Regions from separate parts of the Paraburkholderia sp. J94 genome, predicted to be linked through region 1. Evidence: riboswitches for the same ligand, from Rfam matches in the RefSeq annotation. Region 1 holds a riboswitch; the other holds the start of a gene.

Region 1 (15,786 bases):
GATTGCCTCGCTCGATTCGGCCAACCGTAAGGACGTGATTGTCATGGGCATCGACGGCAGCAACGACGAACGCGACTCGATCCGCGCGGGCAAGCTGAAGGCGACCGTCATGCTCCAGGCGCAAGGCATCGCGCAGCATGGCGTCGATCTGCTCGACAAATACATCCGCACCGGCGCGACGGGCGAACCCGAGCGTCAACTCACGCGCGGCATTCTGATCACGAAAGACAACGCCTCCAAGGTGAACGATTTCTACTACACCAAGTAAAAGCATTTCGGTGTCACGCGGGCGCGGCCGGCAAAGCGTGGCATGCGCCGCGCCCGTGGAAGTCTTCAAGTGAGGTCGTCATGGTTGATTCGATTTGCACCGTGGTACGAAGCCAGGGTGGTCGTGCCGCGAAAAGCTGGCTCGTTGTGCTGGGTGTCGCCTCGCTGGCGGGCTGTCATGTCGTGACGGATCAGGAACTGGCCGCGATACGCGCGCAAGGCCAGCATCATGGTCCCGATCCGGTCGCGATGTTCAATGAGCAGATGATTCCCTACGCCGACAAGAACGCCAAACCGGCGGCCCAGGTCATCGGCGCGCTCAGCCAGAATTTCGACGACGCCTGCAAGCAATACGGCGTGCGGCAAAGCTCGGCATTCCCCTGCAATTTCTGGATTCGCGTGCAAGGCAAAGTCACGCGTATCGACACCACCTCGCGCGTCGGCCGCGCCTATGTGGACGTGACGCCCGCGAGCGGCGGCGAGCCGGTGCACGTCGCGCTCGAAACCGGCCCGGTCGTGATCGGCACCGGCGTGCGCGACGGCTTCCCCGGCGTGAAATACGGCGACTTCGACGATCAATCGAAGTTCGCGGTGTTCGGTCAGGCAATCAACAAGCTCGTTGTGGCGCGCGCGCAGGAATCGCTCAAGCTCAAGGTCGGCCAGACCGTGGATGTCGCGGCCGTCTATAGCAGCTGGAGCGAACCGGCAGGCGAAATTCGGGCGATACCGGTGGCATGGAAATGAGCGAAACGATCGAAGCGAACGAGTCGCGGCTCGCGAACGCCGCGAATGTGATCGAGACGCGCGGGCTGTCGAAAATCTATCCCGGCACCGCGGCGCTCGTGGACGTCGATTACAAGGTTCGGCGCGGCAAGGTCAATGTGCTGATCGGCGAGAACGGCGCGGGTAAATCGACGCTGATGAAATTGCTCGCGGGCGCCGAAACCGCGACGTCGGGCGAGATTCATATCGACGGGCAACTCGCGACGATTAGCGACGTGCGCAGCGCCGAGGCGCATGGCGTGGGCATCATCTTTCAGGAACTCAATCTCTTTCCCGATTTGAGTGTCGCCGAGAATATCTTCACCGGCAACGAATTGACGAGCGGCGGCGTGATTCGTTCGAAAGACGAAATTCATCAGGCGAAAATCCTGCTGGACCGTCTGCAGATTCCGATCAATCCGCGCACGCGTCTCGGCGATCTTTATGTCGGTCAGCAGCAGCTCGTGGAAATCGCCAAGGCGCTTTCGCGGCACATCAAGGTGCTGATCATGGACGAGCCCACGTCGGCGCTCTCGCGGCACGAGGTGGAGATTCTCTTCAAGATCATTGGTCAGCTGAAAGAAGAAGGCGTGACCGTGATTTATATCTCGCACCGCCTTGAGGAAATCATGGCGATCGGCGACTGCATCACGGTGCTGCGCAACGGGCGGCTCGTCGCGGAAGACGATATTGCGAATATCGACATTCCGTGGATCATCGAAGCGATGGTTGGCTCGTCGAAGAAACGTTTCGCGTTCGAACAGCACGCGATCGGCAACGAGGTGCTGAAAGTCAGCGACGTTTCGCTCAAGCGCTCGAACGGCATTTACGCGGTCGATCATGTGTCGTTCTCGGTGCGCGCCGGCGAAGTGATCGGCATTTACGGGCTCATGGGCGCGGGCCGCACCGAACTGCTCGAAACGCTATTGGGCGCGCAGCCGAACGCAGTGGGCGAAATCGAACTGGCCGGCAAGGCCATCGAGGATCTGCCGATTCCGAAGCGCATCGAAGCGGGCATCGCGCTGGTGCCCGAGGATCGCCAGAAGCAGGGCATGATCCAGCTGATGTCGATACTGGAAAACATGACCTTGTCGAGTCTCGGCAAATTCGCGAACCGGCTGAAATTCGGCGCGCTCAAGCGCGAGAAGCAGGTCGAAGCGGCCGACGATATCGTCAAGCGGCTCGCCATCAAGGCCGCTTCGGTGGATGCGCCGATCACGTCGCTCTCCGGCGGCAACATGCAGAAGGTGGTGATCGGCAAGGCGCTGCTGACGTCGCCGAAAGTGCTGCTGATGGACGAACCGACGCGCGGTATCGACGTGGGCGCGAAGGAAGACGTCTACAAGACGATCAGCCTGCTCGCGAAGTCCGGCATTGCGGTTATCTACGCGACCTCCGAACTCGACGAAGCCGTGGCGGTTTCCAATCGGGTCTTCGTGATGGCCAGCGGCAAGCTCACGGCCATCATGGAGCGCTCGCAGTTTGACAGCGAACGCATCGTGCGCGCATCGACACCGGCCACGGCAGTGGTCTGAGGCAACCGAGGTAGACACCATGAATACTCCCAATAGCAGCAATCCTTCGCTGCATCCGGTGCACACGAAACACAATCGCCAGGGCGCCTATGTGGCGGCGCGCTTCGCGGTCAATCTGCTCAAGCTGCGCATCTTTATCGCGCTGTTCGCGATCTTCATTGTTTTCTCGCTCACCGCGGACAATTTCCTCTCGACCGGCAATATGCTGATCATGGCCAAGCACGTGACGGTCGTGGCGATTCTGTCGATTGGCATGACGCTCGTGATCCTGACCGGCGGCATCGATTTGTCGGTGGGTTCGATCGTCGGGATCAGCGGCATGGCGGCCGGTTATCTGCTGCTTCAAGGCATACACATCGGCCACTATGTGGTGTTCTTCAATCCGGTTGGCGTCGCGCTGATTGCGTGTCTGCTCGGCGCGCTGATCGGCGCGGTGAACGGTTATCTGATCACCGCGCTCAACGTTGCGCCGTTCATCGCCACGCTGGGCATGCTCTATGTCGTGCGCGGCGCCGCGCTGCTCGTGAACAACGGCAGCACCTATGCGGACCTCGAAGGCAATCCGGCGCTCGGCAACACGGGTTTCGAATTCCTCGGCAACGGCACGATCATGGGCCTGTCGGTGCCGGTGTGGATCATGCTCGCGCTGGCGGCCATCACCATTTTCATCGCGCGTAAAACGCCGCTCGGACGACGCATCTATGCGATCGGCGGCAACGAGCAGGCCGCGCGCTTTTCCGGCATTCGCACCAATCGCGTGAAGCTGTTCGTCTACACGTTCTCGGGTTTTTGTGCGGCCATCGTCGGGCTGGTGATTACGGCGCAATTGCAGACCGCGCACCCGCTGACCGGCGAGACCTACGAACTGAACGCCATCGCGGCCGTGGTGCTCGGCGGCACCGCGCTGATGGGCGGACGCGGCACGGTGTTCGGCTCGGTGGTGGGCGCGTGCGTGATCAGCATCCTCGGCGACGGCATGGTGATGTGCGGGATCAGCGACTTCTGGCAGATGGTCATCAAAGGGCTCGTGATTATCTTCGCCGTGGTGGTCGACCAGTTGCAGCAGCGTCTGCAATCGCGCATGGTTTCGCTGACCGCCTGATCCGATACCCGGGAAAAAGACATGCACTACGTTCTGGCTATCGATCAGGGAACCAGCGGCACGAAGGCGCTCGTCTTCGACGCCGAAGGGCAGGTGCACGCGCGCGGCTTCGCGGCGGTGGCGTGCACGCATCCGCAGGCGGGCTTCGTCGAGCAGGACGCCGACGCGCTTTACGATTCGGTCTTGCAGGCCGTCGCGGCGTGTCTGGCCGCGTTTGACGGCGAGCCGCGCGATATCGTCGGCGTGGGGATTTCGAATCAGCGCGAAACCGTCGTGCTGTGGGACGAACAGGGCAAGCCGATCGTGCCCGCCGTGTCGTGGCAATGCCAGCGCTCGCTGCCGATCTGCGAGCGGCTCAAGCGCGACGGCATGGCGCCGCTGATCGCGCAGAAAACCGGCTTGCTGATCGACCCGTATTTTTCCGGTACCAAACTCATCTGGCTCAACGAAAACGATGCGCGTGTGCGCGAGCACATTCAGCGCGGCAGCGCGCGCTTCGGCACTGTCGATAGCTGGCTGCTGTATCGGCTGACGAAAGGCGCGGCGTATCGCGCCGACTATACGAATGCGTCGCGCACGATGCTGTTCAATCTCGCGAAGCTCGAATGGGATCAGGAACTGGTCGACGCGCTCGGCCTGCGCGGCTTGCGTTTGCCGGAACTGAAGCCGTCCGCTTCGCACTTCGGCGAAACGGATTTCAACGGCTTGCTCGCGCACCCGGTGCCCATCGTCTCGATGATCGGCGACTCGCACGCGGCCGCCGTGGGCGAGGGCTGCCTGATGCCCGGCGTCGCGAAGGCCACCATGGGCACGGGCTCGTCGATCATGATGAACGTCGGCCGCGAGCCGCAGCCGCCCGCGCATGGCCTCGTCTCGACCTTGTGCTTCGCCACGGGTTCGCGCGTGGACTACGCGATGGAAGGCATCATCATCAGCGCGGGTTCGACGCCGGCCTTCCTCAAGGAGAAGCTGAATCTGTTCGGCGATTTCGCCGAGGCCGAACGCGCCTTCACGGAGTACGACAACGGCGGCGTGTTTCTGATTCCGGCTTTCTCGGGTATCGGCTGCCCGCACTGGAAATATCCGGGCGGCGCGCAGATCGTCGGCATGCAATTCTCGACGTCATGGCAGCACGTCGCGCGCGCCGCGTACGAATCCATCGTCTATCAGATCAAGGATGTGATCACGGTGATGGAACAGTCCGCGAACGTGCGCCTGAGCGAGCTGCATCTCGATGGCGGTCTGGTGCAGCGCCCCTTCCTGCTTCAATACCTCGCCGATACCTTGAATCGCCCGGTCAGCACGCTCGCGCTCAGCGAGATTTCGGCGGCGGGCGCCGCGGCGCTGGCGCTGCTCGAAACCGGCTTGATTCCCTCGCTCGACGCGCACCGCGAAAACCGAGCGATCGCGCGGCGCGTGGAGCCGGGCAGCGGCGTGGACGCGGCCGCGCGCAATCACGAGCAATGGCTGAAGTGGATCGGCCGTCTTTAAACGCAGGGTTTTGGGAGAGAGCAACGTGAGTGACGAAGCAAAGCGGTTCGTAGGCAAGGTGGTCGTCGTGACGGGCGGCAGCCGCGGCATTGGACTGGGCATTGCCGAGCGCTTCGCGCGCGAAGGGGCGAAGGTGTGCGTGTCGGCGAACGAAAAGAGCGTTCACGACGCAGCGGCGGGCTTGCGCGACGCGGGCTATGAAGCGATCGCCGTCGAGGCCGACGTGACGAGCAAGGCGCAGGTGGTCGCGCTCTACGACGAAGTGGCGGCGAAGCTCGGCGAAGTCGATATTTCGGTGCAGAACGCGGGCGTGATCACGATTGCGAAGCTGCCCGATCTGAGCGAAGCCGATTGGGACAAGGTGATGGCCGTGAACACCAAGGGCGTGTTCCTGTGCTGCCAGGAAGCGGCGACGCGCATGCTGCGCGCGGGCAAGGGCGGGCGGCTGATCAATACGGCGTCGGGGCAGGCGCGTCAGGGCTTTGTCTATACGCCGCATTACGCGGCCAGCAAGTTCGGCGTGCTCGGCATCACGCAGAGTCTCGCGAAGGAACTCGCGCCCACGGGCATCACGGTCAACGCGTTCTGTCCGGGCATCATCACCACGGATATGTGGGCGTACAACGACGAGGCCTGGGGCAAGCTGCTCGGCGACTACAAGCCGGGCGAGCTGATGAAGGAATGGGTCGACAACATCCCGATGAAGCGCGCGGGGAGCGGCAAGGACGTGGCGGGGCTGGTGGCGTTTCTGGCGTCGGACGACGCGTCCTATATCACCGGCCAGACGATCAACGTGGACGGCGGCATGTTCATGTCGTGATGCGGGGGTGATGCAGACGTGATCCATGCGAGCGACGCCGTGCGAGGCACCGGCGTCGCTCGCGGCTGCCTCGACGGGCAGCCGCGCGAGAGCGCTTTAGCGCACCGGCAGGGCGGCGAGCTTGCTGACCGTATCGGCGCAGGCGTGCGCGGCTTCCGCGCCCTTCACGACGAAATGCTCGCGGAAATACTTCACGTGTTCTTCGCCGTGGAAATGATGCGGCGTGAGCACGACCGAAAACACCGGCGTGCCGGTTTCCAGTTGCACTTGCATCAGGCCGTCGATCACGGCCGTCGCGACGAAATCGTGACGATAGATGCCGCCGTCCACCACGAGGCCCGCCGCGACGATGCCGGCGTAGCGGCCCGTTTGCGCGAGGCGCTTGGCGTGCAGCGGGATTTCGAAGGCGCCGGGCACTTCGTAGAGATCGATGTCGTCGGCGCTATAGCCGTACTTCTGGATCGATTGCACGAAGGAATGCTTCGCCTGATCGACGATGTCGCGATGCCAGCAAGCCTGGATGAAAGCGAGACGCGGACGGTTGTCGGCGGAGGCAGCGACGGCCTGGGATTCGATGTTGCTAGAGATGTTCATGGACTTCAGCCTGTTTTGTGTGAACAGGGCGAAGGACGGCCGCGCCTCTCGCGAGACGCGAAAAGGCGCGGGCCATCCTGTTCTCTTTCATCCGGACTATACCGTCGGCCCCGGAATCCAACCGGGTCTGCTGACCTCTGCGATCGCGTCAAGCAGGTTGCGATGGCAGAGCGCTCGCGGGCTACGTCGTACTGGACGATTACCGCCGGTGGGGAATCTCACCCCGCCCCGAGAACGTGTTCGTGAGCATGCTTATTCACGAACGGGTTGTACGGTAGCACGAATCAGCCGTTTGTGCACAGCCGCAAACAGCCTGAGTTTCCCTTCTAAATCTGGCACTGAATTCAATGCCGACGCCATGCTGGCGGTTGCGGCAGTCGAGCAGACAAGGAGCGAATGCAATGAAGCATCAGCGTGATTTGAGCGCCGCGCGGCGGGTGGGCGTGGCCGTGACGGACGGGGCCTCGTCATGGCGTCCGTGAGCCGTCGTCGCGCGCCGGGACGCGGCGTGGGCGGACCGCCGCGCTGGTCGAAGCAATGGCTGCTGCCGATGCCGCACGAGTCGGTGCGCAGCCTGTCGCTGAATGCGCATCTGGCGCTGGAAGCGTGCCGCGCGGAACGCGGCAATCAGCACATGCTCAACGAACTCACGCGCCTGACCTATCTGTCGTTCTTCATGTGGGAAGCGGGCGTGGGCCACGCGCAAGCGGGCGTCTATGCGGAAGTGGAGGACGTGCTCAACGTGACGGTCGAGCATGCGGTGCGCAGCGGGCAATGGATCGTGAGCGCCGATGACGTTGCTGCGATCGAGGCCTTGCTCAAGGTGTACGACGAACAGTTGTCGTCCGTGAGCGCGCGAGTTTACTGCGATGCCGTCCAGCGGCTGGACAGGCTGCTGGCAACGCCGCAAACGGTGTCGCCGCTTGTTCGCAAGATGCCGCGCGAAGCCGCTGCCGATATCAGTATGTAGTTATCCTGACGAATCTGGCGCACTGCCTGGCGGATGCCCAATGCGATGATCAGGCCGCCGCACGCGATATCGATCCAGGCCTTCGCGCGCCCGCAGGCTCGATTCGACAGAACGCCCGCCCCGTGCTACCGTGCAGGCTCGTGAAATTACAAGAAAATTCGTGCATATCATGCTGACGAGCCAACGCAAGAAAGCGATCCTCGACGCACTCGAACGCGAAGGCCAGGTGCTGGCGGGCGAGTTGAGCGCGGCATTCGGCGTGTCGGAGGACACGGTGCGGCGCGATCTGCGCGAACTGGCCGCCGAAGGCCGTCTGCAGCGCGTGCATGGCGGCGCGCTGCCGGCGTCGCCGGCCGTCGCGCCGCTCGCGCAGCGTCAGGACATGGATGTGGCCGCGAAGCAGCGCGTCGCGCGCAAGGCCGCCGCGATGATCGAGCGCGGCCAGGTCGTGATCGTCGACGGCGGGACCACGTCGGCGCTACTCGTGCAATGCCTCGCGCCCGATCTGGAGGCGACCGTGGTCACGCACAGCCCGAGCGTGGCCGTCGCGCTGGCGGCGCATCCGTCGATCGAGGTCGTGCTGATCGGCGGCAAGCTCTACAAGCATTCGCTCGTGGCGGTGGGCGCGGCGGCGGTCGAGGCCATGTCGCACGTGCACGCCGACCTGTACTTCATGGGCGTGACCGGCGTGCATGCGAAGGCGGGCCTGAGCACCGGCGACTTCGAGGAGGCCTACGTCAAGCGCGCGCTCGCGCAGCGCGCGGCGGAAACGGTCGTGCTCGCGTGCGCTTCGAAGCTCAACACGGCGTCGCCGTATCGCATCGGCGAACTCGATCTGGCGCAGACGCTCATCGTCGAAGCGGGCGCCGACGCGCGGCTCGTGAAGCCGCTCGAAAAGGCCGGATTGACGATCGTGAAGGCGTAGCGCGCGGCGCGACTCAAGCGGCGTTAGTGGTGTTGGTGGCGTTAGAGCGACATGCGCTGCAACACGCGGTCGCCGAGCACGAAGCGATGATAGAGTGCGCCCGCCACATGCAGGACGATCAGGCCGAACAGCACCCACGCGAGCACGCCGTGGACGTCGCCCATCGCGTGACCGAATGACGAGCCTTGCGCGGCCAGCGCGGGCAAGGGCGCGAGGCCGGCGAGTTCGACCGTCCACGCGCGCGACGACGCATTGATCCAGCCGAGCAGCGGCACCGCGAACAACAGCACATAGAGTGCGCCGTGCGTGAGCGCGGAGACGGCGCGCATCCACGCGGGCAAGCGCGCCGAGAAATCGTCGCGCGGCGGACGGTGCGTCGCGCGCCACAACAGGCGGCACACCATCGCCGCGAGCAGCGCGCTGCCGACACCGAGATGCCACGCGATCTCGCCAACGGGCTGCGTGTCGCGATGCACGTCGGGCATGGTCCAGCCGATCACGAACTGCGCCGCCACGAGCAGCACGACGAGCCAGTGAAGCAGGCGGGCGACGAGGTCGTAACGCGCGTGAGTGTCGGCGTGCATGAGGTCTCCTTGGGTCGATAAAAAACAGTCAAAACCGCGATTTTAGGAAACCGAAACTTAGCGGAACATTAAGGCGTGAATAAGTCGACGGCCGAAGGTTTCGCGGACGTTTGCAAGCCGCATTGAAGTCATCGTCGGCTTCCGCATCGGCTTCCGCATCGGCTTCCGCATCGACGTGCGTGTCGAGCCGCTTTTTTTATGCGCTAAGATCGGATAAACACGGACTTACGCCCAATAAAACCACGCTCGAACCACACGATCGATAACGTCCATGAAAGACAAGCTCAGCAGCGATCTGATCGTCGCCTCGGCGCATTTGTCGCCCGATGCGATTTTCCTCGTCGATGAGAAAGGGCGCATCCGCCATGTAAGCGCTGCCTGCGAATCCATTTTCGGCTATGTGCCGCGTGATTTCGCCGATCAATTCATTATCGACTTCGTGGTGCCGCAGGATCAGGACGCCACGCGCAAGGAAGCGAAGGAAGTGCTGGCGGGACGCAAGCGCGTCGGTTTCGAGAACCGCTACCGGCATAGCGATGGCAGCGACGTGTCGATCTCGTGGTCCGCGCATTGGCTCGCGCGCGAGCGGCTGCGCGTGGGCGTGGCGCGCGACGTGACTTCGCTTCGGCGACCCGATCACACCGCGCCGCTGCTCGCGATGCTCGCGCCGCACGAGCGGCGCGTGGTCGAGTTGCTGCTGACCGAAGCCACGGAAAAGCAGATCGCCGAACGTCTGGGGCTGGCCGTATCCACCACGCATTCCTATATCACGGGAATATTTCGCAAATATGGCGTGCGCGGCCGCGCGGGTTTGATGAGCCTGTGGCTCAAACATCTTTCCGGCGCGAATCTGCTTTGACGAACCGCTGGCGGGACTGGGTTCTGGAGGCGGCTTCGGAAGCCGTGTCTGAAGCGGCGCTGCCGTTCATCGCAAGCAGGCCGTCCAGAAGGCGCTGAACGCGCGCGCGATGCGCCGGCAGCAGGCCGGGCGTGGCGTAAAGATGCATCAAGCGTTGACGCCAGTAGCGCTGGTCGAAGATCGTGCAGTCGACGTCGATCGACAGCGCCCGTTCGAGATGCGCGACGGCGGCGTCGATCGTCTTCGCGCAATACGGCGCCATGCCGGGCTCCTGTCCGGTTGCCTGCGCTTTCATTGGGAATCTCTCAGGTTGCTGCGGCGTGTTCGGTTTGTTGCGCCCGTGGCCGACTGCCGTGCCGCGAAGCGCCTGGTTCGCCTGCTTGTAAGCTGATGGTAGCGAAGCTGTCAGACGGCTCATACCCTGCTAATCAGAGGGGTGGTTCGGCGGCGTCGAGCGCATTCATCATGCCGAATAATTACTTTGGAATCCGTAGCATCGATGGTGAATTGAGAGCGTCGATAAAAACTATTCGTGTTGCGAAGTAAAAGAGAAATTCAGCGATTTCAAACCGTCGATACGCGACCAATGACGAATGTTTTACAGCGATCAATGTTCGATCGGTAAAAATCGACTAATGCACCAATATGCGGCGTTTTAAATGCCCCGCACCAATTTGATTCATTTCACTTAAACTGAAATCAAATAGAAATGTTCATTCTGGTTTTTGTAAGTTATTCGACTTCCTGCATTTAAATTTAAAGTGGGTCAATATCCAGGACGCGCTCTGGTCGGGATTTCTGGCGATTTAGAGTGATTTTTCTAATTTCGGTAATCTCCCATCAAAAAAAGTTTACTGAGCCTTTTTTTACTTGCTATCGTTCAGTCCGCCACACGCGTCATGAGTTTCGACACACGATTGTCACCGCGCCATGCGAGGCGCGGCTGTCGAAGCGCCTGAAATGACGCGATGCCGTAGACAGCTTCCGTGCCAGTGCATGAATCGGGTTTGCCGCGACGGTTCCCGATGCAATCCATGCCATTCGGACTGCGAAAGAAACACCTGACTTGATGCGACGCGCCGCGCCGGACTTGCGGCCAGCGTCGCTGCACAGCGGAAAGTGGGCGCAAGGCGCCCGAGGGAGCGAAGGTGGTGATGAAAGGGGAAGTCGCTTTGCAATCGGCGCAATCGGTGGAGTCGGTTGAATCGGCGGGCGCCGCGCTGCAACGGCCCGCGCGGCCTCGCGAGTTCGGCCGCAAGCAGCAGAACCCGGTGCGCCGTTTCGGCGGCATCGCGATCGTCCTGCTGCTGCACATCGTGCTGATCTACGCGTTGATCAACGGCCTCGCGACCAAGGTCGTGCAGGTCATTCAGCATCCGATCGAAACGAAGATCATCGAGCCGGTGAAGCCGCCGCCTCCGCCGCCGTTGCCGACCGTGCAGTTGCCGCCGCCGAAGTTCACGCCGCCACCGCCGCCGTTCGTGCCGCCGCCCGAGGTGCCGGTGCAGGCGCCGCCGCAGGCGACCATCACGCATGCGCCGACGCCGGTGCAGAGCGCGCCGGTCACGGCGCCGCCCGCGCCGCCTGCGCCCGTGACGGCCCCGGCCAAGCCGGTGAGCCACGAGGTGGGCGTGGTGTGCCCGAACTCGGACCAGATCCGTTCGTCGATCAAGTATCCGCAGGAAGCGCAGGAAAACAACGTGACCGGCGACGTGATGATCGAGTTCGTCGTCGACGCGCAAGGCCATATCACGAACGAGCGCGTGGCGAAGTCCGCCGACGACGACAGCCTCGATCGTGCGGCATTCAACGCGGTGAAGCAGTTCAATTGCATTTCGCAGGGGCAGCCGGTCCGCGTGCAGGTGCCGTTCTCGTTCAACCTCAACTGAGGCGCGGGCGGCAGCATTCGGGTGGCGATTCATTAGTCACGATTCACAAGTTCAACGATTGAACTGGAGCAGGCATGAAGAAGCGTTCTTTCGCCGCACTGGCGGCCAGCATGTTGTTCGCCGTAGCCACGGTCGACACCTTTGTTGCACCTACGCTCGCCAATGCGCAAGCAAGCGACGCCAGCGCCACGGCCTCGGCCAGCGCAACCGCAAGCGCGACGGCCATGAGCGCCGCGGCGCCCGCGCAGGTCCCGGCAGCCGACCAGCCGCCGCCGCCGCCCGCCACGTCCGAAACCGTGAGCAACCCGTACGGCCTCGGCGCGCTGTGGAAGAACGGCGACTTCGTCGCGCGCTTCGTGCTGCTGCTGCTCGTGATCATGTCGATGGGCAGCTGGTACATCATGATCACCAAGTTCATCGAGCAGGCCCGCGCGAACCGCCGCGCCAAGTCGGCCGACGATCAGCTCTGGAACGCGCCCACGCTCGCCGACGGCGCGAAGCAGCTCGAAGAAACCTCGCCGTTCCGCTTCATCGCCGAAACGGCCATCGAAGCGGGCGAGCATCACGACGAAGCGCTGCTCGAAGCGGTCGACCGCAACACGTGGATCGACGTCTCGGTCGAGCGCGCCATCACCAACGTCTCGAACCGCCTGCAGGACGGCCTCGCCTTCCTCGGCACGGTCGGTTCGACGGCGCCGTTCGTCGGTCTGTTCGGCACGGTCTGGGGCATCTATCACGCGCTGACCGCCATCGGCATTGCGGGCCAGGCGTCGATCGACAAGGTCGCGGGTCCGGTCGGCGAAGCGCTGATCATGACGGCCATCGGCCTCGCGGTCGCGGTGCCGGCGGTGCTCGGCTACAACTTCCTCGTGCGTCGTAACAAGGCCGTGATGGAGCGCGTGCGCGCCTTCGGCGCCCAGTTGCACGCGGTCCTGCTAGCCGGCGGCAAGCGTCGCGCGCAGGCTGCGTCGCGCGCCGTCGCGATGGCCGAATAACTCTGTCGAGCGAGGTACGCCATGGCCATGAGCGTGGGGCAGGAAGGCGACGACGACGAAGTCATCTCCGCCATCAATACGACGCCGCTCGTCGACGTGATGCTGGTCTTGCTGATCATCTTCCTGATCACGATTCCGGTGGTGACGCACACGGTGCCTGTGCAGCTGCCCAAGCAAACGGTGCAGCCGCTGCAGACCACGCCGAAAAGCGTCGAGATCGCCATCAATCGCGACGGCAACTTCTTCTGGAACGAGTCGCTCGTCGACGCGCCCACGCTGCTCGAACGCCTGAAAACGGCCTCGCAGCAGACGCCGCAGCCGGAAGTGCACGTGCGCGGCGATCAGGGCACGCGTTACGAGTTCATCGGCCGCGTGCTCACGTCGTGCGAGCGCGCGGGTATCGCGAAGGTGTCGTTCATCACGGAGCCGCCAGCACGCGGCGGCTGAGCGCAGCGAGCGGGTTCCATCCGCCCGTCTGAGGGCGGCGGTTTCATAGAGCAGGGGAAAGTCATGGGTATGAACGTGGGGTCGGGCGGGGGCGGCGGCGAGCCGGAAGTGATGGTGGACATCAACACCACGCCGCTGATCGACGTGATGCTGGTGCTGCTGATCATGCTGATCATCACCATTCCGATCCAGATGCATTCGATCAAGATGAATCTGCCGGTGGGCAATCCGCCGCCGCCCGCCACGCAGCCGCAGATCGTGCAGATCGACATCGACTTCGACGGCACCACGACGTGGAACGGCCAGCCCGTGCCCACCGAGGCGGACCTGGAGTCGCGGCTCGCGCAGGCGGCCGCGCAGCCCGAGCAGCCCGAGATTCATGTGCGGCCGAACCGGCTCGTGCCGTATCGCGACGTGGCGGCCGTGATGGCCGCGGCGCAGCGCGAGGGCGCGACGAAGATCGGCCTGATCGGCAACGAACAGTACATGCAGTGAGGAACGACGTGGCGCGTATTTCCCGACGATTCAGACAGGCCGTGCTGGCCGCCGCGCTGGGCGGCGCAGGCGTGTTCGGCGCGGCGCCGTTCGCGATGCAGGCTGCTCAGGCGGCGCCGACCTTGCGGCCCGAAGTGGCGAAGCCGCTCAACGACGCGCAGACGCTCTATCGTGCACATCGCTATAGCGAGGCGCTCGCGAAGATCGCGCAGGCGGCCGCCGTGCCCAACCGCACCGACTACGAGACCTTGATGGTCGAAGAGATGCGCGGCGCGGCAGCGGTGGCGGCAGGCGACAACGCCACCGCCGAGCACGCGTACGAAACGCTGCTCGCGGGCGGCCAGGTGAGGGGCGAGGACGAGCAACGCACGGCGGCTGCGCTCGCCGGGCTGTATTTCCAGCAGAAGGATTACGCGAAGGCGATCAGGACCGCGCAGCGCTATCAGAAGGCGGGCGGCAGCGATCCGCAGATGCAGACGCTGCTGATCGAGGCGTATTACCTCTCCGGCGACAACGCGGGTGCGCTCGCGCTGCTGCGCGCGAACGTCGATGCGCAGGTGCGCGCTGGTCACGCGCCCGAGGAAGACCAGTTGCAGCTGCTCGGCACGGTCGCGCAGAAGGCCAACGATCAGGCGGCGTATCGCGGCGCGCTCGAAAAGCTCGTCGCGTATCACCCGAAGCCCGCTTACTGGGACGATCTGATTCACGCGATCCGCGCCAAGCCCGGTTATCTCTCCGCGCTCGACGTCGATGTTTACCGGCTGCGCCGCGCCGCCGGTTCGCTTTCGGGCGCGAACGACTATATGGAATTCACGCAGCTCGCGATCGTGGCGGGCTCGACGGCGGAAGGCAAGCAGATCGTCGATCAGGGCTTTACGAGCGGTGCACTGGGCCACGACGCGCAAGCGGACCGCGAGCGCCGTCTGCAGGCGCTCGCCGCGAAGCGCGCGAGCGCGCCCGCCGATCCGCAAAATCCGCTCGCGCCGTTCGATGCGGGCTTCAATCAGGTATTCGCGGGTCAGCAGCAGGCCGGTTTCGCGGCGATGGAAGCGGCGCTCGCCAAGGGCGTCGATCATCCCGATCTGGCGCGTCTGCGGCTCGGCGAGGCGTATTACTTCGCGGGCCAGAAAGCGCGCGCGGTGACGGCCTTCAAGGCGGTCAAGGGCAATGACGGATCGGCCGATCTCGCGCAGCTCTGGTTATTGATCGCGGCGAAATAAACGCGGAAATGCAGCGGTAAGGAAATCGCAATGTCGTTGCAATGTTATTGCTGACGGCACCGAAAGCAGGCGTTTTACGCAGGACGTTTTTCTCGTTGTGCATTCAAACGGTCGAAATAGAAACGGCTCGCTTTACGGAGCAAGCCGATGGAGGTGTCGCGCCATAAAAAGAGGTTCGATCTCATCAAACAAATTTTGACGCGTTATTTTGTCTTGCTATGGTTTCGCCACTTGACGAGAAGGCCTACGTTGCAGCAACCACCGGCCGCCGCATCCGCGCCTTGCGACAGCGCCTCAGGCGCACGTTGCAGGAGACCGCGGAGCTGGCGGGAATATCCAAGCCTTATCTCTCGCAGGTGGAACGCGGGCGCGCCACGCCGTCGTTGCGTTCGCTGATCGGCATCGCGCGGGCGTTGGGCGTGACCTTGCAGTACTTCATCGAAACACCGGCGGAAGAACAGGTCGTGCGCCGCGCCGAGCGCCTGAAGTTCTTTGGCTTCACCGGGTCGGCGAATCAGTATGGACGGCTCACGTCGACGGGCGGCGATCGCAAGCTCGACGCGCAGCTCGTGAGAATGCCGGCCGGTGCGCAACGCTTCGACGTCGTCGCGCAGGCTACGGAAGAGTTCTTGTATGTCATGAGCGGAGAAGTGTCGCTCACGCTGGAAAACACGACGTTCGTGTTGCGCGCGGGTGATACCGCGCATTTCGAATCGGCGGTGCCGCATGCGTGGGCCAATCCCTCCGATACGGAAAGCGTATTCGTCTGGGTGGGTACGCCGAAACTGATTTGAGAAACGCCGTTGCAACAGAACAAAGCGCTTCACGGCA
Region 2 (15,786 bases), on a different contig from region 1:
TCAGCGCGAAGTATTTCTGGTTCGTCTGCATCGTGAGGATCAGGCATTCCTGCGGCACCTGCAGGAACTCTTCCTCGAACTGGCACGCGTACACGACCGGCCATTCGACGAGCGAATTCACTTCGTCGAGCAGCGAGTCGGGCATGACCACCTTGTCGTCGCCGGCGGTTTCGATCAGCTGCGCGCGGATCGATTCGCGGCGCTCGCTGTAGCTCGCGATCACGCGGCCCTTGTGCTGGAGCGTGTGCGCGTAGTCGTCGGCCTGGGTGATGGCGATCAGGCCTTCCGAGAGGAAGCGATGGCCGCGCGTGGTGTCGCCGGCGTCGATGCCGAACGCGCTCACCGGCACGATCTGGTCGGCGTGCAGCACGGTCAGGCGATGCACGGGGCGCACGAACTGCACGTCGCTGCCGTCCGGGCGCTGGTACTTCATGACCTTCGGGATCGGCAGCTTGGCGAGCGCTTCGTCGAGCACGGCTTGCAGGCCGTCGGCGAGCGTGGCGCCCGGCGCGGAGTAGCGCAGGAAGAACGCTTCGTTCTTGCCGTCGCTCGCGCGTTCGAGGTCGCCAACCGGGAAGTCGGGGAAGCCGAGCGCGGCGAGCTTCTTCGCGAGCGGCGCGGTGGGCTGGCCGTTGGCGTCGAGCGCGACCGAGACGGGCAGCACTTTTTCGCGCACCTGTTTTTCGGGCGCGACGCTGCGCACGTTCTTGATCGTCACGGCGAGACGGCGCGGCGTGGCGAAGCGTTCGAACGACAGATCGCCTTCGATCAGGTCGCGCGCGGCGAGGCGCTGCGCGATGCCTTCGGCGAATGCGTCGCCGAGACGCGCGAGGGCCTTCGGCGGCAGTTCCTCGGTCAGCAGTTCGACGAGGAGAGTGGCGTGATGAGCTTGGGTCATTGTTCTGGAGATCCGGTCATTCCTCGGCGAACTTGCGTTCGACCTTCAGCGGCGGCGCCCAGGCGGGCATCGCGGCGTCCTGTTCGTCGGTGGTCAGGCCGGGCACGCCGTGCACCGGATTGCCGAGCATCGGGAAGCCGAGCTTCTCGCGCGATTCGTAGTACGACTGCGCCACGCTGCGCGACAGCGTGCGAATGCGGCCGATGTACGCCGCGCGCTCCGTCACGGAGATCGCGCCGCGCGCGTCGAGCAGGTTGAAGGTGTGACCGGCCTTGAGCACGAGTTCGTAGGCGGGCAGCGCGAGCTGGTGCTCCATCATGCGCTTCGCTTCGCTTTCGTACGCGTTGAAGAACGTGAACAGCAGGTCGACGTTCGCGTGCTCGAAGTTGTAGGTCGATTGCTCGACTTCGTTCTGGTGATAGACGTCGCCATACGTGAGGCGGCGGATCTCGGGGCCGTTCGGGCCTTGTTCTTCCCACTCGGTCCAGACGAGGTCGTAGACGTTCTCGACCTTCTGCAGATACATCGCGAGGCGTTCGAGACCGTAGGTGATTTCGCCGAGCACCGGCTTGCAGTCGATGCCGCCCACCTGCTGGAAGTAGGTGAACTGCGTGACTTCCATGCCGTTGAGCCAGACTTCCCAGCCGAGGCCCCAGGCGCCGAGCGTGGGGTTTTCCCAGTCGTCTTCGACGAAGCGCACGTCGTTCTGCTTCAGGTCGAAGCCGAGCGCTTCGAGCGAGCCGAGGTACAGGTCGAGGATGTTTTCCGGCGCGGGCTTGAGCACCACCTGGTACTGGTAGTAGTGCTGCAGGCGGTTCGGGTTCTCGCCATAGCGGCCGTCCTTCGGGCGGCGCGACGGCTGCACGTAGGCCGCGCGCCACGGCTCGGGGCCGATCGCGCGCAGGAAGGTGTGGACGTGCGAGGTGCCGGCGCCGACTTCCATGTCGATCGGCTGGAGCAGCGCGCAGCCCTGCTTGTCCCAGTAAGACTGGAGCGTCAGGATGATTTGCTGAAACGTGAGCATGTGTGCCTGCAGTGTCTTTTAGGGCGGGAGGCGCGGGCTCCGGCGGTTGGCGGCCTGGCGAGCCCGCTTGGGGCACGGCGGCTTTGCCGCCGCTCGCCCTGCGCGGGTTGCGGCCCCGGCCTGGAGGCGGCCTGGTGCTAAAACGCTGAATTTTACCGGATTGCCGGGGCGTTGAGACCTGGACGGGCCTCGGCGCGGCGATTGGATCGATTCAGCGTGGCGACGTCACGCGTGCGTGAGGTCGGTTTGAGGTCGATTTGAGGTCGGCTTGCGGTCGGCTTGAGGTCGGCGTGACGCTGGTTTGATGCGTGCATCACGCCTTTTTGCGGCCCGGACGGCCTGGCCCGAACGCGAAACCGAACGCCAGCAACAGCAGCGAAATAGCGATCACCGTGTTGTTGCCGCTCGTCACGTAGGGCGTGAAACCGGCCGTGCCTTCCACGCGCACGTCGAGCGAGCCCGCCGTGAAGGTGGGCAGGCGCGCGATCACCTTGCCGTGCGCGTCGATGGCGGCGGTCGCGCCGGTGTTGGTCGCGCGCAGCATCGGGCGGCCGGTTTCGAGCGAGCGCATGCGCGCGATCTGCAGATGCTGGTCGAGCGCAATGGTGTCGCCGAACCACGCAAGATTCGTCGAGTTGATGAGAATGCCCGGCGAAACCGGGTTCTCGCGCACGGTGCGCGCGATCTCCTCGCCGAAAATATCCTCGTAGCAGATATCGACGGCGACCGGCTGGTTGTGCACGAGGAACGGCGGCTGCACGGGCGCGCCGCGCGCGAAGTCGCCGAGCGGAATGTTCATCAGATCGACGAACCAGCGGAAGCCCCAGGGCACGAACTCGCCGAACGGCACGAGGTGGTGCTTGTCGTAGCGGTACAGGCCGTTCTGGCCCGGCGTGATGCCGAACAGGCTGTTGGTGTAGTCGGTCGCGCGGCCGTCGGGCGTGATGGTCGCGCCCACGGCGCCGAACAGGATCGCCGTGCCGGTGGTGTCGGCGAACGCGCGGATGTCGCGGCCGAACTTCTCGGGCACCTGCTGCACGAGCAGCGGCACCGCGGTTTCAGGCGTGACGACGAGATCGGCGGGCTTTTCGGTGATGAGCTTCTGGAACTCGTTGAGCGCGTCGATCATGCCGGACTCGGAGAACTTCATCTCCTGCTTCACGTTGCCTTGCAGCAGGCGCACGTTGAGCGGCGCGTTGGCCGGATGCGTCCACGGCACGAGCGGCAGCAGCAGACCGGCGACGATCACCGCGACGGCGGCCACGGCAGGCGTGGCGAACGTGGCGAACGGCGACGCCGCACGCGTGTTGGCGGTTTTGTCCGCGACTTCATTCTTCGGAGCCTGCCGACGACCGAACGCGCGCACGAGCGCCTGCACGACCAGCGCCGCGACGAGCGCGAGCACCCAGCCCACGCCATACACGCCGACGATCGGCGCGAAGCCCGCGAGCGGGCCGTCGACCTGCGCGTAGCCGCTGGACAGCCACGGGAAGCCCGTGAAGATATAGCCGCGCGCCCATTCGCCGAGCGCCCACGCGCTGGCGAACGCGAACGCGCCGTGCCACGTCGGCGAGAACGGCAACTCGCTGCTGCGTCCGTTGCGCGCATGACCGGCGCAGAACGACCAGACGAGCGACGCGAGCGCCGGATACAGCCCCAGATAGAGCGAGAACAGCACGAGCGCCGCGCCCGCGAGCACGGCGGGCATGCCGCCGTAGAAGTGCATGCTCACGTAGAGCCACCAGACGCCCGTCACGAAATTGCCGAAGCCGAACGCCCAGCCCGTGAACAGCGCGCTTTTCCAGCCGGTGGTGCGCGTGAGCCAGAAGTAGAAGCCCGCGAAGATCGCGATTTCGAGCCAGCCGCCGTGCGGTGTCGGCGCGAACGAAAGCGTGTTGAGCGCGCCCAGCGCGGCGGCGGCGAGATAGTGCCAGGCGGGCAGCGCGCGGCGCGCGGCGGTGTCGTTGCTGGCGGCGGCGCGTGCGCCGTTGCGCGAGCGGGAGTCGATCGGTTCAGCCATGAATGTGCGGGAATCAGCCGTGCGGCTGCGGGGGCGCGCGAGGCGCGGGGTCCGTAACGTTGCTGGCACGGCGTGCGTGCAGCGGCGAGCGCAACGATAGCATTTTCGCGCGTCGGTTTCGGGGCGCGCAGGTTTCGCCGGCTTTCGGCGAATTTCGGGGCGCGATCGAGTCTGCGTGTTTGGGCGACGATCAAGCAAAACGCCGGCGCGAAGGCCGGCGTTCTCGTCGGGCGTGCCGCGTCACGCGTGTGGCGCGGCGCCGCGGGCTCAGGCCGGCGGCTGCAGCGCGGCTTCGCGCTGGCCCGCGAGCGGGTCGCGGCGCACCAGCAGCATGTGCACCTGGCGGGCGTCGGCGCGCAGCACTTCGAAGATCAGGTCGTCGATGCGCACTTTCTCGCCGCGATGCGGCACGTGGCCGAAATGATTCGTCACGAAGCCGCCGATCGTGTCCACTTCCTCATCGGGGAAATGGGTGCCGAACGCCTCGTTGAACTGCTCGATTTCGGTGAGCGCGCGCACGCGGAAGCGGCCGTCGGGCGAAGCGATGATGTTGCCGCTTTCCTCGTCGAAGTCGTATTCGTCCTCGATGTCGCCGACGATCTGCTCCAGCACGTCCTCGATCGTGATGAGGCCGGCCACGCCGCCGTATTCGTCGACGACGATGGCGATGTGATTGCGGTTCTGGCGGAAGTCGTGCAGCAGCACGTTCAGGCGCTTCGACTCGGGGATGAACACGGCCGGGCGCAGCATGCCGCGCACGTCGAATTCCTCCTCGGCGTAGTAGCGCAGCAGATCCTTCGCGAGCAGCACGCCGATCACGTTGTCGCGATTGCCTTCGTAGACGGGATAGCGCGAGTGCGCCTTGTCGAGCACGAAGGGGATGAATTCGTCAGGGCTTTCGGCGATGTTGATCGCGTCCATCTGGGCGCGCGGCACCATGATGTCGCGCGCGCTCAGGTCGGACACCTGGAACACGCCTTCGATCATCGACAGCGAATCGGCGTCGATCAGATTGCGGGCGTGCGCGTCCTGGAGAATTTCGAGAAGTTCGCTGCGCGAGTCGGGCTCGGGCGAGATGAAGTCGGTCAGACGCTCGAGCAGCGAGCGCTTTTCCTGCGGTTTGTCGGCTTGTCTTCGACTGGGATAAGAGTCGTTCATGGTGGTGCGCCCGTCTGCCCTCGAAGGGCGGGCGCGCTGTTGCGGAAGGGAAAGGATACAACATGCTCGTGGCGCGACCGTGTAAGCGACGCGCCTTCGCATCAATCCTAACGCAGATGCGGCGTAATCGCGCGCCGGACGAAATTCGGCCTGGGGCGCGATCGGAGCACGGCGGGCGTCAGGCGCAGCGCGCGAGCAGGCGCTCCAGCGCGCGGTCGGGCATGCCGCTCTCGCGCAGCGCGTCGACGGTGCGGCGCACGTAGTCGAGCGTCGTGCCGTAGCGGCCCGTGGCGCAGCCGAACACGGTGCGCACGGTGTTTTCGTCGAGCTTGCCGGTGTACGTGGGCACGTCGCGGCGCATCACGAACGCCAGCGCGGCGACGCGCCGGCCGTCTTCGAGCAGGCACGGCAGCCACGCGGGCCGGTACGAGCCCATCGGCATTTCGCGGCGCCAGAGCGCTTCCAGATGCGGCATCACGCCTTCGGCGGCCAGGCGGAACGCCACGCCCGCGCACGAGCCGCCGCGGTCGAGCGCGAGCACGAGGCCCGGCTGCTCGGGCGTGCCGCGATTCACGCGCGACCACAGATACAGGCCGCGATGGTAGCCGTGCACGCGCGAACGCACGTTCTCGACAGTCGGCAGGCCCGGATTCCAGATCAGCGAGCCATAGCCGAACAGCCAGAGATCGCTTTCGCGGTCCCAGTCGCGCAGCGTGCAGTCGAGCGAGGCGCGCAGATCGTCTTCGGTGAGCAGGCGCGGATCGCCGAGCGCGGGCGGATAGCCGGGGCACGGCGCGCGCACGGCCTTGCCTGAAGCGTTGCCGTCACGCGCGCCGGCGGCACCCTCCGTCTGCGGTTGCGCGGAGGGATCGTCGAAGGCGGGCGTGCTCTTGTCGTTCATGGCGGAAGGCGCGCGATGCGTGGCGCGGTGAGGTCCTTATTTGTACGGGTCGGGAAAGCCGAGCGAGTTGAGGACGTCGGTTTCGATGCCTTCCATCTCTTCGGCTTCGGCGTCGTCCTCGTGATCGTAGCCTTGCGCGTGCAGCGCGCCGTGCACCAGCAGATGCGCGTAGTGCGCGGCGAGCGGCTTGTTCTGCTCGGCGGCTTCCTTCTCCACCACCGGGCAGCAGAGGATCAGGTCGCCCGTGACCGGATCGTCCTCGCTCTCCGCGTAGGCGAAGGTGAGGACGTTGGTCGCGTAGTCCTTGCCGCGATAGCTGCGGTTGAGCGTGCGGCCTTCTTCGGCGTCGACGAAGCGCACGGTCAGTTCCGCGTCGGCGAACAGCGCCGCCTTCACCCAGGCCGCCACGGTCGCGCGCGGTAGCGCGGCCTTGTGCTCGGGAAACGCCTTCGCGGCGGGGAACTGAAGGTTCAGTTTGAGTTTCGGTGCGCGGGCCATGATGAACTGTCGATCCGGTTCAGCCAGCATCAGCGCGCGTCGGCGCCGCTGTCGTCCTTCTTCGCGTGCGCGTCGTAAGCCTCGACGATGCGCGCGACGAGCGGATGACGCACCACGTCCGCGCTCGTGAAGTGCGTGAGGGCGATGCCGCGCACGTTCGCGAGCACATGCTGCGCTTCGATCAGGCCGCTCTTGTGGCCGCGCGGCAAATCCACCTGGGTGGTGTCGCCGGTCACGACCGCCTTCGAGCCGAAGCCGATCCGCGTGAGGAACATCTTCATCTGCTCGGGCGTGGTGTTCTGCGCCTCGTCGAGGATGATGAACGCGTGATTGAGCGTGCGGCCGCGCATGTACGCGAGCGGCGCGATTTCGATCATCTGGCGCTCGAACATCTTCGCCGTCTTGTCGAAGCCGAGCAGATCGTAAAGTGCGTCGTAAAGCGGACGCAGATACGGATCGACCTTCTGCGCGAGATCGCCGGGCAAAAAGCCCAGACGTTCGCCCGCTTCCACGGCCGGGCGCGTCAGCACGATGCGCTTGACCTGATCGCGTTCGAGCGCGTCGACCGCGCAGGCCACCGCGAGATAGGTCTTGCCCGTGCCCGCCGGACCGATGCCGAAGGTCACGTCATGCGAGATGATCTGCTTCAGATACTCGCGCTGTGCGGGCGTGCGGCCGCGCAGGTCGGCGCGGCGCGTGTAGAGCTTCGGACCTTGTTCTTCGACGTCGATGTCGTTGCCCGCCGGTTCGTCGAACGGATGGTCGGGATCGCCGCGAAAACGCGGATCGATTTCCGCGCCGTCGTCGGACTTGCCGTTGCCGTTACCGTTCGCGCGCGCATTCGCGCGGCTCGCCTGATGGCGTGCCTCGACCAGCGCGAGCTGGATGTCGTCGACGGAAAGCGGATCGCGGGCCTGGTTGTAGAAGTTTTCGAGCGCGGTGAGCGCGAGCCTCGCGCCGCGTCCGCGAATCGTGATGCGATGGCCGCGTCGGGCGAGCGTCACGTCGAGCGCCTGCTCGATCTGCCGCAGATTTTCGTCGAGCGGGCCGCAGAGGTTGGCGAGCCGCGCGTTGTCGTCGTGCGGCGCGGTGAATTCCAGATGCTGCTGATTCGGCTTCAAGGTGTCTCTGAACTCCCGTGTTCCGTGAATGGCGCGCTGCAGGTGCCGGGTGATGGCCGCCCGCAGCGACTTGGTGCAACCTAGTGCGACAGCGACGAATTGCCCTCGTGCGCGAGCACGAGCTCGCCGCGCAGCGAATGCGGGTACGCGTGGTTGATCTTCACGTCGATCATCTGGCCGGTCAGGCGCGCGTGCGAGGCGAGCGGCGCCGGGAAATTCACCACGCGGTTGTTTTCCGTGCGGCCCGACAGTTCGCTCGGGTCCTTGCGCGACGGACCTTCGACCAGAATGCGCTCGACCCGGCCGACCATCGACTGGCTGATGCGCTGGACGTTCTCTTCGATTGTCGCCTGCAGATGTTGCAGACGCTTGAGCTTCACTTCGCGCGGCGTGTCGTCTTCGAGGTTCGCGGCGGGCGTGCCCGGACGCGGGCTGTAGATGAACGAGAAGCTCGTGTCGTAGCTCATCTCTTCGACGAGCTTCATGGTCTTCTCGAAATCTTCCTCGGTCTCGCCCGGGAAGCCGACGATGATGTCGGTCGAGAGCGAGAGGTCGGGGCGGATCGCGCGCAGCTTGCGGATCACCGACTTGTATTCGAGCACGGTGTAGCCGCGCTTCATCGCCATCAGCACGCGGTCGGAGCCGTGCTGCACGGGCAGGTGCAGGTGGCTCACGAGCTTCGGCACCTTCGCGTAGGTGTCGATCAGGCGCTGCGTGAATTCCTTCGGATGCGAGGTCGTGTAGCGGATGCGCTCGATGCCCGGAATGTCGGCGACGTATTCGATCAGCGTGGCGAAGTCGGCGATTTCGGTCGCGCCTTGCGTGAGCTGGCCGCGATACGCGTTGACGTTCTGGCCGAGCAGCGTGACTTCACGCACGCCCTGGTCGGCGAGACCGGCGACTTCGGTGAGCACGTCGTCGAGCGGGCGCGAGACTTCGTCGCCGCGCGTGTAGGGCACGACGCAGTAGCTGCAATATTTCGAGCAGCCTTCCATGATCGAGACGAACGCGCTCGGGCCTTCCACGCGCGCGGGCGGCAGATGGTCGAACTTCTCGATTTCGGGGAAGGTGATGTCGACCTGCGCGCGGCCCGAGGCGCGGCGCGCGTCGATCATCTGCGGCAGGCGGTGCAGCGTCTGCGGACCGAACACCAGATCCACATACGGCGCGCGCTGCACGATGGCCGCGCCTTCCTGGCTCGCCACGCAGCCGCCCACGCCGATCAGCAGGTTCGGGTTCGCTTCCTTCAGTTCGCGCACGCGGCCGAGCTCGGAGAAGACTTTTTCCTGCGCCTTTTCGCGCACCGAGCAGGTGTTGAACAGAATCACGTCCGCGTCTTCGGGCGTGTCGGTCTTCACGAGTCCTTCAGCGGCGCCGAGTACGTCGACCATCTTGTCGGAGTCGTACTCGTTCATCTGGCAGCCATAGGTCTTTACATAAACTTTCTTGGTCATCGGGGTTCGCCGTTCGCAGTGGTTCACCTGGGGGCGTTGTCCGCTTGATGCACGCGTGCACTTCAGGACTACGGTGAAAATAATGAGGGCTGAAACGGGTGGCCGGGCCGCGTTGGCCGCGTCTGCCTGGCTGTCCGGTGGGGCGCTCCGCGCGCATGGTGCTGCTGCCGTGTTGCTTCAGTGCTGCTTTTCTGGTCTTCGCCGGAGAGGAAAGCACATCGACACCGCCATGAACGATGACGATGCGCGTCAGCCCGGCGGCCGCGGATCGCTTTCAGCGTAATCCGACATTATAGCCTTTTGCTTCAAGGCGTTCGCGCCGTTCCGGGCGCGTCGCGCGGGGCGCGGCGGCTCGGGATCGGTGCACGGCGCGAGCGCGTTCAGCTCGTGCGCGGCCTGCGCGAAACGCTCGGTCAGGAACTCCAGCAGCGCGCGCACGCGCGGCGCCAGATAGCGGTTGCGGTGGTAGAGCGCGTGCACGGGCTGCTCGGCGTAACGCCACTCCGGCATGACGATCTGAAGCCGTCCGGCGCGCAGGTCGTCGGCCACGTCCCAGATCGATTTCACCGATAAACCGTAGCCGCACAGCGTCCATTGGCGCACGGCCTCGCCGTCGGAGCTTTCCAGCGCGTTCTCCAGCGGCACGACGTAGGTCTGCGACTCGTTGCCTCGCGTGAATCGCCACTCGTTGACGGGGCCCGCCGGCGAGCCGATCACGATGCAATCGAAGCGGGCCAGATCGGCGGGCTCGCGCGGCTCGCCGTGCTGGGCGAGGTACTTGGGCGCGGCGCACAGCACGCGCGGGTTCGGGGCGAGCCGCCGCGCGACCAGCGAACTGTCCTGCGGTGTGCCGAAACGGATCGCCAGATCGATGTCCTCGAGCACGAGATTCGAGATCGAGTCGGTCAGCGTGAGCGCGAAACGCACGTCGGGATAGCGCGCGCGGAATTCGTCGAGCCACTTCATCAGCAGATTGCGCCCGAAATCCGAGGTCGCCGAAATGCGCACCTTGCCGCGCACCGCGTTCTGGCCCTCCTGGAGCGCGGCCTTGGCGTCGTCGAGCGAGCGCAGCGCGTGTTCGCTACAGGTGAGATAGGCGCGGCCTTCGTCGGTCAGACGCAACTGGCGCGTGGTGCGGTCGAACAGGCGCGCGTGCAGCTCCGCTTCGAGCCGCGCGAGGCGGGCGCTCGCGGCTGCCGGCGTGAGACCGAGCTTGCGGCCCGCCGCCGACAGGCTGCCGAGCCGCGCGGCTTCCACGAAGAGGCGCACGTCGCCGAGATTGTCCATGTCGATACCAGGAGGATTGCCGGGCGGATTGCCGCGACGATTATTAGACCGCGTTTGAAAATCCTTCAAATGCTACGCCAATTATCAAGTCTGCGCAGAAGCCGGACAATGCGCCTGTTTTCAGAGTTTCGCGCTGCGCTTGAGAGTTCGCGCCGCGCTTCACGAACGCAAGGACGCCGCCATGCAACTCGATCACGTCACGCTCGTCACGCCCGATCTGGACGGCGCGCGCCGCTTCTTCTGCGAGATCGCGGGGCTGGAGGACGGGCCGCGCCCGCCGTTTTCCGTCGATGGGCACTGGCTCTACGCGCAGGGCCGCGCGGTGATCCATCTGGTCGAGGCGACCGTGCCTGCGCAACGCGCCTCGGCGGCCATGCGCACGGCGCCGCGTCTCGATCATTTCGCGCTGCGCGTCGCGCCCGGCGACGAATGGCACGCGCTGCTTGCGCGGCTTCGGTCGCACGGCGTGCCGTACCAGCTCGCCGACGTGCCACTGAGCGGCGAGCGCCAGGCGTTCGTCGCGCTCGCGCCGGGCGTGGTCGTGGAGTTCGTGACCGCGTCGGAAGGCGCGGCCTGAATCGCACAACGCGCGCAAACGCAGACACGCAAACGCACACACGCAAACGCACCAGCACACACAACGCAGTACCCAGGCTGTCATTTGGAGATTTCGATGCCTATTCCCTTGCTCGCGCTGGCGATCAGCGCCTTCGCCATCGGCACCACCGAGTTCCTGATCATGGGCTTGCTGCCCGACGTCGCGCGCGATCTCGGCGTGACGATTCCCGCCGCGGGCCTGCTCGTCACCGGTTATGCGCTCGGCGTCGCCGTGGGTGCGCCGCTGCTCGCCGTGCTCACCAGCCGCATGCCGCGCAAGCTCGCGCTGCAATTGCTGATGGGTGTGTTCATCGTCGGCAACGTGATGTGCGCGGTCGCCGACAACTATTCGCTGCTGATGGTCGCGCGCGTCGTCGCTTCGTTTGCGCACGGCTCGTTCTTCGGCATCGGCGCCGTGGTCGCGGCCTCGCTCGTGCCGCAGGAAAAGCGCGCCAGCGCCATCGCGATGATGTTCACGGGACTTACGCTCGCGACCGTGCTCGGCGTGCCGTTCGGCACCGCGATCGGCCAGCAGTTCGGCTGGCGCGTGGCGTTCTGGATCGTCAGCGGCTTCGGCGTGATTTCGCTGATCGGCGTGACCGCGCTCGTGCCCAATCTGCACGATCACGCGCCCGCCGGACTCGGCCACGAAGTGCGCGTGCTGCGCGACCCGCAGGTGTGGATCGCGCTCGGCATGACGGTGCTGGGCTTCGGCGGCGTGTTCGTCGTGTTCACCTATATCGCGCCGATTCTGGAGCAGGTGAGCGGTTTCTCGCCGCACGGCGTGACGCTGATGCTCGTGCTGTTCGGCGTGGGCCTCACGCTCGGCAACATGCTCGGCGGCAAGCTGGCGGACCGCGCGCTGATGCCCTCGCTGATGGGCATTCTGGTCGCGCTCGCCGTGGTCATGGCGATCTTCACGAAGACGAGCCACGCGGCGATTCCGGCGGCGATCACGGTGTTCGTCTGGGGCATCGCGGCGTTCGCGACCGTGCCGCCGCTGCAGATGCGCGTCGTGGCGAAGGCCGCCGCCGCGCCCAACCTGGCCTCGACGCTGAACATCGGCGCCTTCAACGTGGGCAATGCGATGGGCGCGTGGCTCGGCGGCCTCGTCATCACGCGCGGCCTCGCGCTCGACGCGCTGCCGTGGGTGGCCGCCGCTGTTTCGATCGCGGCGCTTGTGCTGACCTGGCTGGCGGCGCGGCTCGATGCGCGCGAGACCGGTGTGTCGGCGGCGCGCGTGGCGGTTGGGCAGGACGCTTGCTGATCGCGTATCGCTGACGTCGCGCTTGGTTCGCTTACGTCGCTCAGGTCGCCCGTATCGCGGCCTGAGCGCACAGTCTGGACATATCGCTCCCGCGCACAAGCATTCCCGAAAACGCGCTCTGCAATGCTGATATCAGTGTGAAGATAACTTCGTTGGGCGCGGCGGGGCGCGATGCTAGTCTTGCCTCCATTCAAGCACTTGCGCCGGTTCGCGGCGCGTCTGGGAGGCTGCCATGCATTCACCGCTCGCGCTCGTGAGCCACGCGCAGGCCGATCGTCCGGCCGCACATCGCGGTACGGCGCATCGCCGCGACGACGATCTCGCCGTCGACATCGACACTGTTTCGGATCACGAAGGAATCGTTCGCGGCATCGACGAACGTTCGGCGTTCAACGCCGCGCAGGTCGCGCAAACATCGGCGCAAACCGAGGCGCACGACAGCGCCGCCAACGCGTTCGACGCGCTCGAACATCTGGTCGGCGTGAACCTCGCGCGTCTGCGCGCCGAGCGTCAGCTTTCGCTCGATGCGCTGGCGCGCGCCTCGGGCGTGTCGCGCGCGATGCTCGCCCAAGTGGAGTCGGCGCGCAGCGTGCCGTCGATCAAGGTGCTCTGCAAGGTCGCGGCGGCGCTCAAGGTGTCGGTGTCGGCGTTTCTGCGGCGGCATGCGGTCAACGGTTTCGAGCATCTGCCCGCCGACCGTGCGCCGCGCCGCGTGAGCGCCGACGGCCGCTATTCGGCGCGCGCCCTCTATCCCGAGGACGAGCCCGCCGCCGCCGAGTTTCACGAACTGCGCATCGCGCCGCTGCACACCGAGCCGGGCACGCGCCGCGCGCCGGGCACGACGGTGAACCTCGTGGTCAGCGAAGGCACGCTCGAAGTGAGCGTGCACGACCGCCGCCAGTTGCTCGCGACCGGCGACGCCATCGTGTTCGACGCCGACCAGCCGCACAGCCTGCGCAATCCCGGCGACACCGAGGCGCGCGTGTTCCGCGTGACGCGCAACGCCGAAACGCCGCCGCGCTGGGACGTGCCGCAAGCCGCGCCGCAGCCGCTCTGAGCTCGCGAATTCCTTCGGAATTCCCGCGATGAGGCGGCGCACACGACGCGTGCGCCGCCGTTTGTCCGCCTTGTCTAGTGGATCTTTACCGCGCTGCACGATCAGGCGCGACGCGGTATGCTCCGTTCTCCGGTTCAACCGGTAATCAGTGCGTCTTCAGGGCGGGGTGCAATTCCCCACCGGCGGTATGCCGGCCGCGCCGCAAGGCCAGCCAGCGAGCCCGCGAGCGCCTGCGCGTTGTTTTTTCCCGCGCGCAGGGTCAGCAGATCTGGTGCGAAGCCAGAGCCGACGGTCATAGTCCGGATGAGAGAAGATGTGCAGATGGTCATGTTTGCCCATCCGCCGCGGCGTCCAGCCTGCGTGCGCGTGGCGTCGTCCGGCGTCGTGCCGGGTGCGCCGCGTCGCGCTCGCGAGCCTCCGCGTGCCGGGGATTCCTGTCTGTTTGCAATGCCCTGAAACGTTTTTCGCCCAACTCTTGCGAGGAGCGTTTCACATGTCCTTTACGTCTTTCAGCCGCAACACCCCGGTCGAGCAGCCGCTCGACGCCATCGCCGATCTTCCCTTGCTCGACACCGAGCCGGTGCCGCCGCGCATCGCCGCCGCGCTGCAGGCCATGCGCGAAGGCCGTCCCGTCGTCCTTCAGGACGATCACGACCGCGAGGACGAAGCCGATCTCGTCTGCGCCGCCGAAAACCTGACCAACGAAACGATGGCGCTGTTCATCCGCGAATGCAGCGGCATCGTCTGCCTGTGCCTCTCCGACGAGAAAGTGCGCGCGCTCGAGTTGCCGCCGATGGTCGCGCGCAACGAGAGCCGCAACCGCACCGCCTTCACCGTCTCGATCGAGGCGCGCGAGGGCGTGAGCACGGGCGTGTCGGCCGCCGACCGCGTGACGACGATCCGCGCGGCGATCGCCGCCAACGCGAAGCCCGCCGATATCGTGAGTCCCGGCCACGTGTTCCCGCTGCGCGCGCAGCCGGGCGGCGTGCTCGCGCGCCGCGGCCACACCGAAGGCACCGTCGACCTGGCCGCGCTCGCCGGTCTGGAGCCCGCGGGCGTGCTGTGCGAGCTGATGAACCCGGACGGCACGATGGCGCGCGGCCAGCAAGTCGACGACTTCGCGAAGCTGCACAACTTGCCGATGCTGACGATCGCCGAGCTGGCGGCATTCCGCGCCTCGCTCGCCGTGGCGCGCGAGCGCAGCGCCGAGCTGGTGTAAGGCGCGTTTTTCGCGTTTCGCATGATTCTCGCGATTCGTGACCAGGCGGCCGGTCCTGCGTGACCGGCCCCGGAATGCAAACGGCGCGTGAGCCTTGCGGTTCACGCGCCGTTTTTTTATCGGCTTTTGTCGACGGATCGCGTTACGACTGCACGTCGCCGAACTCGCCGTGCACGCCCGCTTCGACGAGCGCGGGCAACTCGTCCATGTGTTCCATGATGCGCGTGATGCCCATCTCGCGCAGCACGTCGGCATAGCCCGACGGGATATGGCTCGCGCCGACGAACGCGATGGTCTTCATGCCCGCCGCGCGCGCGGCGTTCAGGCCCGAGAGGCTGTCCTCGACGACGAGGCAGCGCGCCGGCTCCACGCCGAGCGTTTTGGCCGCATGCAGATAGACATCGGGATAAGGCTTGGGGCGCGCGACCATTTCGGCGCTGAAGATGCGCTCGCCGAAGAGGGTGTCGAGCCCGGCGCGGCGCACCGACGCGTGCACGCGCGTGAGGCGGCTGTTCGAGACCACGGCGGCGGGCAGCGCGACCTTGCGCAGCGCGTCGCGCACACCGTTGATCGGGCTCACCGATTCGGCGATCGCGACTTCGCAGTTGTGATCGATCGTCTCGAGAAAATCCTCGGGCATCGTGAGATTGAAGCGCTCGGCGACGTCGGCCAGAAAGCGCGAGGTCTGCTGGCCGAACGCGGAGGCCACGGCGGCGCGGAAATCCACGCCGGGAAAGGTGCGGCTGAGCGTATCGAAGAGTACGTGGTCGGCGATGACTTCGCTGTCGACGAGCACGCCGTCGCAGTCGCAGATGAGATGGTCGATCATGCGTAAGACGAAAAAGCAGCCGTAGAGGCCTTAGGGGCGGACGAAAACACGTGGCGGCGCTCGGACGCGCGAGGCGTGCCGCGCGGACCGGCAAGGCGGGACGCTGAAAGCCTCATGATACGTGCTTTTGCACGCGCGGCTCGGCTATTGCGTGGATGTTTTCCGATTCCCGGCGACGGCTGCCCGTCGGCGCCAGGGCGACGTTAGCCGTACGGCCAGGGTGTGGCACGCGCCGCGCGATGCGACAATGAGCGCTGGAACAATCAGTCGATTTCGGGGAGAACGCAATGCGTGGACTTGCGATGATCGGTGCGGCGATGCTCGTCGCGGGATGCGCCAATTCGTCGGGCCTGGTGGGCGCGTGGAGCAGTCCGCCGCCTTTCGCCACGCTCCAGCAGATGTGTGGCGGCGAGGCGCGCGACTATGGCGCGGACACCCAGGCGGTCTATTCGGCGG

Evidence for each region. A riboswitch is a leader RNA that binds a small molecule or an ion and turns the genes downstream of it on or off. The one in region 1 is predicted to bind FMN.
Region 2: linked by a shared signal. The riboswitch ahead of ribB (3,4-dihydroxy-2-butanone-4-phosphate synthase) and the one ahead of U4Y88_RS00950 (6,7-dimethyl-8-ribityllumazine synthase) in region 1 are both predicted to bind FMN.

Annotation. Positions count from the first base shown of each region.
Region 1 covers NZ_CAJMZH010000001.1:204,755-220,540, forward strand. Annotated here, with positions in the region: gene U4Y88_RS00920 (D-ribose ABC transporter substrate-binding protein) at 1-268, shown strand, start outside; gene U4Y88_RS00925 (DUF2291 family protein) at 349-1,011, shown strand; gene U4Y88_RS00930 (sugar ABC transporter ATP-binding protein) at 1,008-2,564, shown strand; gene U4Y88_RS00935 (ABC transporter permease) at 2,584-3,666, shown strand; gene U4Y88_RS00940 (FGGY family carbohydrate kinase) at 3,688-5,157, shown strand; gene U4Y88_RS00945 (glucose 1-dehydrogenase) at 5,183-5,977, shown strand; gene U4Y88_RS00950 (6,7-dimethyl-8-ribityllumazine synthase) at 6,074-6,571, opposite strand; FMN riboswitch at 6,647-6,811, opposite strand; gene U4Y88_RS00955 (hypothetical protein) at 7,050-7,541, shown strand; gene U4Y88_RS00960 (DeoR/GlpR family DNA-binding transcription regulator) at 7,711-8,466, shown strand; gene U4Y88_RS00965 (cytochrome b) at 8,508-9,050, opposite strand; gene U4Y88_RS00970 (PAS domain S-box protein) at 9,322-9,909, shown strand; gene U4Y88_RS00975 (hypothetical protein) at 9,878-10,327, opposite strand; gene U4Y88_RS00980 (energy transducer TonB) at 11,064-11,798, shown strand; gene U4Y88_RS00985 (MotA/TolQ/ExbB proton channel family protein) at 11,873-12,793, shown strand; gene U4Y88_RS00990 (ExbD/TolR family protein) at 12,815-13,240, shown strand; gene U4Y88_RS00995 (biopolymer transporter ExbD) at 13,304-13,735, shown strand; gene U4Y88_RS01000 (hypothetical protein) at 13,744-14,955, shown strand; gene U4Y88_RS01005 (helix-turn-helix domain-containing protein) at 15,174-15,749, shown strand.
Region 2 covers NZ_CAJMZH010000012.1:140,294-156,079, forward strand. Annotated here, with positions in the region: gene glyS (glycine--tRNA ligase subunit beta) at 1-898, opposite strand, end outside; gene glyQ (glycine--tRNA ligase subunit alpha) at 915-1,922, opposite strand; gene lnt (apolipoprotein N-acyltransferase) at 2,236-3,942, opposite strand; gene U4Y88_RS25220 (HlyC/CorC family transporter) at 4,210-5,100, opposite strand; gene U4Y88_RS25225 (gamma-glutamylcyclotransferase) at 5,279-6,001, opposite strand; gene ybeY (rRNA maturation RNase YbeY) at 6,038-6,499, opposite strand; gene U4Y88_RS25235 (PhoH family protein) at 6,529-7,620, opposite strand; gene miaB (tRNA (N6-isopentenyl adenosine(37)-C2)-methylthiotransferase MiaB) at 7,701-9,074, opposite strand; gene U4Y88_RS25245 (LysR family transcriptional regulator) at 9,324-10,361, opposite strand; gene U4Y88_RS25250 (VOC family protein) at 10,543-10,938, shown strand; gene U4Y88_RS25255 (MFS transporter) at 11,035-12,225, shown strand; gene U4Y88_RS25260 (XRE family transcriptional regulator) at 12,458-13,282, shown strand; FMN riboswitch at 13,431-13,601, shown strand; gene ribB (3,4-dihydroxy-2-butanone-4-phosphate synthase) at 13,776-14,501, shown strand; gene U4Y88_RS25270 (HAD family hydrolase) at 14,644-15,330, opposite strand; gene U4Y88_RS25275 (hypothetical protein) at 15,618-15,786, shown strand, end outside.